3 regions of the Streptomyces sp. NPDC005576 genome follow, and region 1 is predicted to be linked to each of the others. Evidence: riboswitches for the same ligand, from Rfam matches in the RefSeq annotation. Region 1 holds a riboswitch; each other region holds the start of a gene.

The links. Region 1 has a riboswitch for cyclic di-AMP ahead of ACFYPN_RS24850 (LysM peptidoglycan-binding domain-containing M23 family metallopeptidase). Riboswitches for the same ligand answer to the same signal wherever they lie in the genome.
Region 2: another riboswitch for cyclic di-AMP. It lies ahead of ACFYPN_RS16720 (C40 family peptidase); the one in region 1 lies ahead of ACFYPN_RS24850 (LysM peptidoglycan-binding domain-containing M23 family metallopeptidase).
Region 3: another riboswitch for cyclic di-AMP. It lies ahead of ACFYPN_RS06680 (M23 family metallopeptidase); the one in region 1 lies ahead of ACFYPN_RS24850 (LysM peptidoglycan-binding domain-containing M23 family metallopeptidase).

The regions. Positions count from the first base shown of each region.
Region 1 covers NZ_JBIAJC010000014.1:128,068-131,250, forward strand. Annotated here, with positions in the region: gene ACFYPN_RS24845 (SGNH/GDSL hydrolase family protein) at 1-607, opposite strand, end outside; gene ACFYPN_RS24850 (LysM peptidoglycan-binding domain-containing M23 family metallopeptidase) at 782-1,693, opposite strand; cyclic di-AMP (ydaO/yuaA leader) riboswitch at 1,698-1,853, opposite strand; gene ACFYPN_RS24855 (tyrosine-protein phosphatase) at 2,282-3,085, shown strand.
Region 2 covers NZ_JBIAJC010000008.1:241,990-245,172, forward strand. Annotated here, with positions in the region: gene ACFYPN_RS16710 (helix-turn-helix transcriptional regulator) at 1-615, opposite strand, end outside; gene ACFYPN_RS16715 (ATP-binding protein) at 819-1,250, shown strand; gene ACFYPN_RS16720 (C40 family peptidase) at 1,364-1,834, opposite strand; cyclic di-AMP (ydaO/yuaA leader) riboswitch at 1,838-2,021, opposite strand; gene ACFYPN_RS16725 (hypothetical protein) at 2,499-2,843, shown strand; gene ACFYPN_RS16730 (DinB family protein) at 2,945-3,183, shown strand, end outside.
Region 3 covers NZ_JBIAJC010000003.1:109,650-112,832, reverse strand. Annotated here, with positions in the region: gene ACFYPN_RS06685 (GntR family transcriptional regulator) at 1-165, opposite strand, end outside; gene ACFYPN_RS06680 (M23 family metallopeptidase) at 504-1,268, opposite strand; cyclic di-AMP (ydaO/yuaA leader) riboswitch at 1,281-1,449, opposite strand; gene ACFYPN_RS06675 (pitrilysin family protein) at 1,667-3,049, opposite strand; gene ACFYPN_RS06670 (pitrilysin family protein) at 3,076-3,183, opposite strand, start outside.

The DNA.
Region 1 (3,183 bases):
GTCCCTCGGCCGAGAGGTGCAGCCGGTCGTTGTCCCAGGCCCGGCGGTCCTGGATCGAGCGGAGGGACCAGAGGTCGAGCACCGGGCAGTGGTAGCGGTCCGCGATGGCCCGCAGGTGGACGTTGTAGGTGGCGATCTTGCCGCGCATGTGGCGCAGCACCGGCACGCCGCGGGTGTCGAAGCCGGTGGTGACCATGACGGTGCCGACCGCGTCGGTGAGTTCGGCGACCGCGCGCTCGAAGCGTTCGGCCAGGTCGTCGGGGTCCGTGCCGGGCCGGATGACGTCGTTGCCCCCGGCACAGAAGCTCACCAGGTCCGGGGCGAGCTTCTTGGCGCGGGGTACCTGCTCCTCGACGATCTGGTCGAGGAGTCGTCCGCGTACCGCGAGATTGGCGTACCGGAATTCTCCGTGCGGGGAATCGGAGTTCGTCGCCCCGTCGAGGACGGGAAGCTGATCCGCGAGGAGAACCGCGAAACGGTCCGCCCAGCCGACATAAGTCCCGTCGGGTCCGGGGTCTCCCACTCCTTCGGTGAAACTGTCGCCGATCGCCGCGTACGACCCGATGATGTCTGTCTTCTGGATTCTCGAACCGTCTGCCACGACCACATATCCTGCCTCTTCCCATGTGACCTGTGCGACCGTAAGAGGGGGTTGACGTGGGGTGAGATAGACCACCCGGTCAGTTTTTGGTAAAGCCGGAATAAGTAGAGGGGCGGCACGCTTGCGCGTACCGCCCCTCCAAGCCCTGACGGATCGTGACGACCGTCAAGCGGAGTTGTCTCAGATGGAGACGCCGTGGAGACGCAGGTAGGCGATCGGGTCCACGTCCGAGCCGTAGCTCGGGGTGGTGCGGATCTCGAAGTGGAGGTGCGGGCCGGTGACGTTGCCGGTGGCACCCGAGAGGCCGATCCGCTGGCCGCCGGTGACGGTCTGGCCGGCCTGGACCATCAGCTGCGACTGGTGCGCGTACTGGGAGTACATGCCGTCGGCGTGCTTGATGATGACCTCGTTGCCGTAGGCGCCGTCGTAGCCGGCGGAGACGACGGTGCCGGGGCCGACGGCGCGGATGACGGTGCCGGTGGCGGCGCTGAAGTCGGAGCCGGTGTGGTAACCGCTGGACCACATGGAGCCGGAGGCGTGGTACTGGGTCGTGACGGTCGCGTTGGCCACCGGGGTGGTCCAGCCGGAGCTGTTGCTGTCAGCGGCATTGGTGGCGGTCGCGGCGGACTCCGTCGCGGTCGCCGGGGCGGTCTTCGTTCCGGTCGTGGCCGCCGTCTTCGCCTCGGTCTTGACCTCGGTCTTCGTCTCGGCCTTCGCGGAGGAGGCGGCCGAGGAGGACGCCGTGGACGCCGAGCCGGACGCCTGGGCGCCGAGCGTCAGCTTCATGCCCGGGAGGATCAGGCTCGGGTTGCCGCCGACGACCTCGCGGTTGTCCTGGTAGAGCTTCTCCCAGCCACCCTTGATCTTGTGCTGGGCGGCGATCTTCGCCAGGTAGTCGCCCGGGACGACCTTGTAGGTCTGGGCGGACTGCTGGGCGGACTGGGCAGCGGCGGGGGCCGACTGCTCAGCGGCGTGGGCGCCCGTGGCTCCGAGGAGCGGCAGGGCGAGAACGGCGCCGCCGGCTCCTACGGCGAGGACGCCGCGAGCGATCGGGCCGGACTTCTTACGACGGTGCTTACCCGGGATGGGCATGGTGAATTCCTCTCCGGCGCCTACGAGGTGAGCTGTCGGGTTCGGGCTGGAGATGCCCGGTCGCATGGAAACGCGACTTCACCCCGAGCCGTCCGGAACAACTCCGGTCGGCGGCTTACCTGGGTCCCCCGCTCCTGCCACGCATCAGTGAGTGCGAATTCCGGACGGCGGCAGGATTAGGCGGTCCGTCCGGAGTGATGGTGAACGTAATCGAGCCGGGCCGGACGGAACAAGCCATCGCAAGCGGAACGGAATCCCCGTGGCGATATCGGCCCGCTTTACCGGTCACCCTCCGTGGATTATGGATCTTGGCATTCCGCACGGCGGAAGGACCGCCCTCCGGCGACTCGGCCACGCAGGGTCACGGATATGATCCCGCTCACCAGATCACCCACCATTTCCCCCATAAACGGATGATGTTGGCTAAATTCAATACATTACGGACATGTCGCGCAGGTCACTGATGACGGTTCCTCAGCGACCGAGGAGCCGCCCGCGGCACTTCGGGTCCGAGGAGCGATGTCGTAGGGTCGCGACGAGCCGACGTCGGCGAGCAGCGCCGGCGCCCAGAAGCACCGAGGAGCCGCTGTGACGCAGGTGCCGCAGTTCTCGCCGGCCGAGCCCGAGCTGAGCGGGGTCCGTAACTTCCGGGACGTGGGCGGACTGCCCACCACCGACGGACGACGGGTACGGCACGGGAGGCTGTTCCGCAGCGGTCACCTCGCCGCCGCCACCGCTGAGGACGCCGTCTTCCTCGGCCGGCTCGGCCTTCACACGGTCTTCGACTTCCGCAATGCGGCCGACCAGAAGCTCGACGGCTTCGACGTGGAGCTGCCGGGTGTGCGCAACGTCCGCATCCCGCTCTCGGACCCCGCCGACGGGGCGGGTTTCTGGCGTCTGGTGCGGGAGGGCGACCTCGCTCAACTGCGCTCGCTGCTCGCCGACGGCAAGGGCAGGGCGCGCATGCTCGCGTCGTACCGCTCGATCATCACCGACCGCACGGCCGAGCACAGCCGGGTACTGCACGCGCTGGCGGAGGACAGCGTGCCGGCGCTGATGCACTGCGCGGCGGGCAAGGACCGGGCGGGTCTGACGATGGCGGTGACCCTGCTGGCGGTCGGGGTGGAGCGCGAGGCCATCGCGGCGGACTACCTCAAGTCCAACGACGCCCACCGCCGGTACCGGCTGCGGCGCGGCGACAGCGCGGACCCCGCGGTCTCCGCCGAGGTGCTGAGCCTGCTCAACCCGCTCTTCGGCGCGCACATCGACTACCTGGACGCCGCCTTCGCCACCATCGAGGAGGAGTGGAGCACCTCGGAGCGCTACTTCGCCGAGGGGCTGGGACTGTCCGGGGAGGTCCGGGAGCGACTGCGCGAGAGGCTGCTGGACTGAGTCCGTGCGTCCGGATCGGGCTGGATCGGGCTGGGGCGGGGAGCCCCGCAGCGGCGAGTCGGGACCGTCGCCGTGGGGCCGCCCCGGCGTGAGCGGGA
Region 2 (3,183 bases), on a different contig from region 1:
CCGCACGTGCGGGAGTTCCGTCATGCTCACGAGGTGGTCGAGCTGGGCCCGCATCACGCGCCGGCCGCCGACCTCGCGCCGCAGCACCGCCTCGTCGAGCACGGCGGTGAGCCGGAGCGGGGCGTCGCACCGCAGCACCGACTGACGGGCGAGCCGCACTTCGACCAGGGCGTCCAGGTGCGCCTCCGGTATCCCGTCCAGCGCCGACTCGGTGACCGACCGCGCGTAATCGGCGGTCTGGAGCAAGCCGGGAACCACCGAGGTCTCCAGGGTCCTGGCCGTCTCGGCCTGTGCCTCCAGGGCGATGAAATCGCGGTACTGCGGCGGGATGACCGCCCGGTACGCGTGCCACCAGCCCGTGTCGCGACCGTCAGCCGATCCTGCCAGCGCCGAGAGCAGGGTGCGGAGTTCGGGGTCGGCGACGGCGTACGCGTCGAGCAGACGGCCGACGTCGGCCGGGGACACACCGCTCGCACCCGTCTCGATCCTGCTCACCTTCGACTGGTGCCAGCCGAGCATCGATGCCGCCTGCTGACTCGTGAGTCCCGACGAGTGGCGCAGACTCCGCAGCTCCTCACCGAGTTTGCGACGGCGTACGACGGGGCCGTTACCCATTGCCGGTCTCCTTCCGCCGGTCGGCCTGGAAGGCAAGTGTGCCGAATGTTCGAGCCCCGCCGAGCCGGAGTTCACCGCATTGAGCGATAGATATATGCATATCTCGGCAGATCGTGCCTGCACGGGCTCAGGCGGTGGCACTCTGGCGCCAGGCACAATCCGGGCCGATAGGGGTCGCCCGGGCGGAAAGGGACGGCGTCGCCATGGCAGACCATCAGGAAGCACATGTCACCCTGCCGAGCGATCCGGTGTCGGTGTCCGCGGCCCGCAGACACGTGGCCCGCGTGCTCGCGGAGTGGGGCATGCACGACGACACGGACGACGCCGGGACGATCCTCCTGATCGTCTCGGAACTCGCCACCAACGCGGTCCTGCACACGCGCGGCCAGTCACCCGCGTTCACGGTGCGGCTGGTGCTCGACCGCGACGAGGAAGTGCGGCTGGAGGTGACCGACAGCCACCCCAGGTGGCCCAGACGACTCCCCGCGGCCGTGCAGCAGGACAACGGGCGTGGTCTGGCGATCATCCGGGCCCTGGCCAAGGAGTCCGGCGGGCGGTTCGGTGTGGCGCCGACCGCCGAGGGCGGCAAGACCGTATGGGTCGCACTGCCCTGGTCCGTTCCGGTGCGGGGCTGAGGGCGCGGCCGGTCCGGAAGCGGCGCCCGCGCGTACCGGCGCGGACGGCCGCTTCCGGACCGGCCGCCGCTCACCGGCCGCCGCTCACCGGCCGCCCGGGGGTCCGGCGCTCGTCAGCGCACCCGCCCGTACCAGACCCGCTTCGTCCAGATCCGCTCCAGCCGGACCACGGACCCGGTCTTGGGGGAGTGCCAGATCTTGCCGTTGCCGGCGTAGATGCCCACGTGGTAGACGCTTCGACCGCTGTGGAAGAAGACCAGGTCACCTTTCCTGCGCTGCGAGGAAGTGATGTGGCGCGTCTTGTTGTACTGCTGCTGCGCCGTGCGGGGCAGTTTCTTGCCGACGCGCTTGAACGAGTAGAGGGTCAGCCCGGAGCAGTCGAACCGGCGGGGACCGATGGCACCCCACTGGTAGGGGGAGCCCTTCTTCGACGCGGCGACCCGGAGCGCCTTCGTCGCGTGGGTGGCCGCCTCGGCGTCGGAGACCAGGCCGGGGGCCAGCATGGTCGAGCTGAGGGCCAGAGCGAGGACCGAGGCCGTACCGGCCCGGGTGAGCAGAGACGGGACATGAACCTGCGCGGTCATGCGCAACCCTTCGTCAGCCGCCTGTGAAGGATGACCTGTCGGGTTCGGGCTGGCGAAGTTGCCCGGCCGCGCGTTGCGGCTTCACCCCGAGGGACGGCCGGTTGCCCGGTCGACCCGTAGTGCTCGGGTCCTCCACTCCTGCCGATCCACTCCTGTCGACCCGTCATCCGCTCGGCGGCAGGACTCGGCGTCCGCGCGGACCGCCCCGTCAGGGTGGCGGGGGCTTGTCGTCCCACGGATCTTGACCCACGTCGTGCGGAATTTTCGAGGTGACAGTGGCAGCCAGGACGGTCGGCCCCCGTTGCGCCGGGAGTGTGGGGGAGCGTCCGGCGCGGCCGGGGGCGCGTACCCCGCGTGGCTCCGCCGGGCTTTCGCAGTAAGGCAGTTCGCGCATGAGGAGAACGTGAGGGAGTGCAAATCGGGAGAGGTGATTGGCGGGCTGATTCCCTGCGCCGAACAGGCGGAAAATCGGATATTCATTACGGCGTGTCGCGGGAAAGGGAGACCCCCTACGGTCCGGCACGCCCCTCGACCCCATGGAGCGTCACCCCCACGGGATCTGCCCGGAACCGCCAGGAATGGCCCGGAACGGATCGAGACGCCCCAGATGATCGATTCCAAGGGTTGGCTGCGCCCATGAGACGAGGGAGTCCACAGTCAGGTTGTGACGCCAGACATGGACTCCCTCGCGGCCGCACTCCACGTCAGGACCGACGACCTGCTGGAGGGTTCGCCGCAGCTCGCCCCCTGGCGGCCGGTAGTCGGCATAGCGCCGCGGCTCAGCGATGCCGAACTGGTGACGCTGTCGATGATGCAGGCGATGCTCGGCAACACCTCCGAAGCCCGGTGGCTGCGGATGCCTGGGCCCACCTGCGGCACCTGTTCCCTGTCGAAGCAGCCCGGCTGCAACAAGAAACTGCGCAAGGCGGCCGACCTCATCCCGCACGTCTTGAGCGAGTTGGCCACGGACACCGCGCGGTGGACCGACGGCGTGTGGGTGGTGGACTGACCGCCGCCATCTGGCACAACGAGCACACCGGGCAACCCGTCATGCGATCGCTGACTGCATACGACCATCGACGGCTTGAATCGATCATCTACGGTTCCGCCATGACGACTGTCGAGCCCCGCCCCGATCTCCGGCCCCCCGGCCTGAACGCCGACGAGCAGACCACCCTGCTGACCTTCCTGGACTACCTGCGCGAGTCCGTCCTCGCGAAGGCGGCCGGCGTCCCGGAGCCGGCGGTCCGCACGGCCGGCGTCCCTTCCGGGACCAGCCTGCTCCGGCTGCTCAAGCACCTGACGGCCGTCGAGCTCAACTGGTTCGTCTGGGCCTATGCCGGCGCCGA
Region 3 (3,183 bases), on a different contig from region 1:
GAACCCCTCGGACTCCAGGGTCCGCAGCGCTTCGCGCACCGGCACGCGTGAGACGCCGTAGCGCCGCGCCAGGAGTTCCTCGGTGAGGCGACTGCCGCGTTCGTAGACGCCCGAGACGATGTCCTCACGGATTGCCGTGCATACCGAGTGCGCGGGAATGCGCATGTCCGAACCTCCGCCTTAATCCCCGCGAAACGCGGCCGATCGAAGCCTGCACCGTGACTCTATTGCAATCTGCGTGAATTTCCGATGGCGTACCGGAATTCGCACATATCTTTTGCCTGCGGTGTCTGCCTGCGGGAGGGGTTTCGGGTGATATGCCGAAGCCGCGATATGCCGGAGCCCCGGCGCGGGGCCGGGGCTCGGGGGCGATCGGCACGGGTCCGGGCCGGCCTCCATCGGTCGTCGGTCAGGGGTGTCCGGCGGCGGTCGCGCCGGACGGCGGGCGACCCGGGCGGGGTCGGGCGCCGTGGGCCCCGGCAGCGGCGGGTGGGGCCGCGGGGTCAGGCGGTGAGGCCGTGGGCCCGCAGATACGCCACGGGGTCCATGTCGGAGCCGTACTCCGGTCCGGTGCGTGCCTCGAAGTGCAGGTGCGGGCCGGTCGCGTTGCCGGTGGCGCCGGAGAGGCCGATCCGCTCCCCGGAGGAGACGCTCTGGCCGGCGAGGACACCGATCGAGGAGAGGTGGCCGTACTGGGTGTACGTGCCGTCGGTCATCCGCAGCACGATGTTGTTGCCGTACGCGCCGCCCCAGCCGGCCTCGACGACCGTGCCCGCGCCCACGGCGAGGACGGGGGTCCCGGTGGCGGCGTGGAAGTCGACGCCGGAGTGGCTGCCGGAGGACCAGAGGGAGCCGCTCGACTGGTAGCCGGTGCTGATGTAGGAGCCCGCGATGGGCAGGTGGAAGGAGTTCAGCCGGACGCGCTCGGCGGCGCGCGCGGCGCGGGCCTTCGCCTCACGGGCTTCCCTGACCCGTACGGCGGCCTCGGCCCTGGCCTTGGCTTCCGCCTTCGCCCTGACTTCCGCCCCGCGCTGCTGGGCCTCCGCCTGGTCGGCTATCCGGTCCGCGATGGAGTCGCCGAGCGTGACGGCCCCGATGAGGCCGGTCGAACCGGGTGACGGGGTGGTGGGGCCGACGGCGAGTGCCGGGGAAGCCATCGAGCCGACGACGCCGGTCGCGGCGAGGGCGCAGGCACCGGCGAACCGGGCGGTGGTACGCGTCAGACGGCCCGGGGCACGATGGGTCCCGGTGGCACGGGTGAACGCCATGGAGGAGCGGATCCTTTCCTTCCTTCTCGCCTACCGGGTTAGCTGACGGGTTCGGAGCAGGAAGGTCTCCTACGGGCGTTCGCGTCTCTCACGAGACGCGGGTGCCCGATTCACCCCAGGGACTTCACGGGTCCCCGGCTCCCCAGGCTCGCGCCTGACGGGGACTCGGCGATGACTGTCCGGCACCGCGAGTGCGGTACACAGTCGACGGACAGCCGGACCGACGCTAGGCCGCGGCGCTTTCGATCACCAAACGGACAGCGGGTTTTGTAGCACATCCCACAGGGCAGACGGGCATGCTCCCGGCAAAGGGGACAAACAGCGCGACCCCGGCGAGAGATCTCCCGCCGGGGTCGCGCTGCCGGGGCGTACCCGGTCGTCGTGCGAAGGACGGCCGGTCAGCCGTTCACGACCGTCACCTCGCCGATGCCCAGCGCGCGGACGGGCTCGGCGATCTGCGACGCGTCGCCCACCAGGACCGTCACCAGCCGGTCCACCGGGAAGGCGTTGACCACCGCGGCGGTCGCCTCGACCGTGCCGGTCTCGGCGAGTCGTGCGTACAGGTGGGCCTGGAAGTCGTCGGGCAACTGCTGCTCGACCTGGTCGGCGAGGGTCGCCGCGACCGAGGCCGCCGTCTCGAACTTGAGCGGGGCGACCCCCACGAGGTTCTGGACGGCGGTCTCGCGCTCGGCGTCCGTCAGCCCGTCCGCCGCGAGGGTCCGCAGGACCTTCCAGAGGTCGTCGAGCGCGGGGCCCGTCGACTCGGTGTCCACCGAGCCGCTGATGGCCAGCATCGCCGCACCGGCCGGCCCGGAGTCCGGGCCGCCGGCGGTGGAGCGGAGCACCTGGGCGAAGGCGCGTACGCCGTAGGTGTAGCCCTTCTCCTCGCGCAGCACCCGGTCGAGCCGCGAGGTGAGCGTGCCACCCAGGCAGTACGTACCGAGGACTTGGGCGGGCCAGACACTGTCGTGCCGGTCCGCGCCGATGCGGCCGATGAGCAGCTGCGTCTGCACGGCTCCGGGGCGGTTGACGATGACCACGCGGCCGGTGTCGTCCGCGGTGATCGGCGCCACCGGGCGGGGGGTGCCGGCGTTGCCCGACCAGTCGCCGAGGGTGTCGGCGAGGAGGGCGTCCAGGTCGATGCCGGTGAGGTCGCCGACGACGACCGCGACCGCCGTGGCGGGGCGGACGTGGGCGTCGTAGAAGGCGCGGACGGCGGCGGCGTCGATCCGCCGCACGGTGTCCTCGGTGCCCAGACGCGGGCGCGACATCCGGGCGGTGGCCGGGAACAGCTCCTTGGAGAGCTGCTTGGCCGCGCGGCGCGCGGGGTTGGCCTGCTCGTGCGGGATCTCGTCCAGGCGGTTGCCCACCAGGCGCTCGATCTCGCTGTCGGCGAAGGCGGGGGCCCGCAGCGCCTCGGCGACCAGGCCGAGCGCCTTGGCCAGCCGGGAGGCGGGCACCTCCAGCGAGACCCGGACGCCGGGGTGGTCGGCGTGCGCGTCGAGGGTGGCGCCGCAGCGCTCCAGCTCGGCGGCGAACTCCTCGGCGCTGTGCTTGTCGGTTCCCTCCGAGAGGGCGCGCGCCATGATGGTGGCGACGCCGTCCAGTCCCTCGGGTTCGGCGTCGAGCGGCGCTTCGAGGTGGATCTCGACCGCGACGACCTGCTGGCCGGGGCGGTGGCTGCGGAGCACGGTCAGCCCGTTGGGCAGGGTGCCGCGTTCGGGCGCGGGGAAGGCCCAGGGACGGGCGGTTCCCGGGGTGGGCTGCGGGTGGAAGTCCATGGCTACTCCAGTCACGGCGGCGTCGCTCACTTGCCGTCCTCCTCGTCGGCGTCGGTCTCCGCGCCGTCCTCGGCAGCGGTCCCGTCGTCCGGCTCGGCCGGTTCGACCGGCTCGTAGACCAGCACGGCACGGTT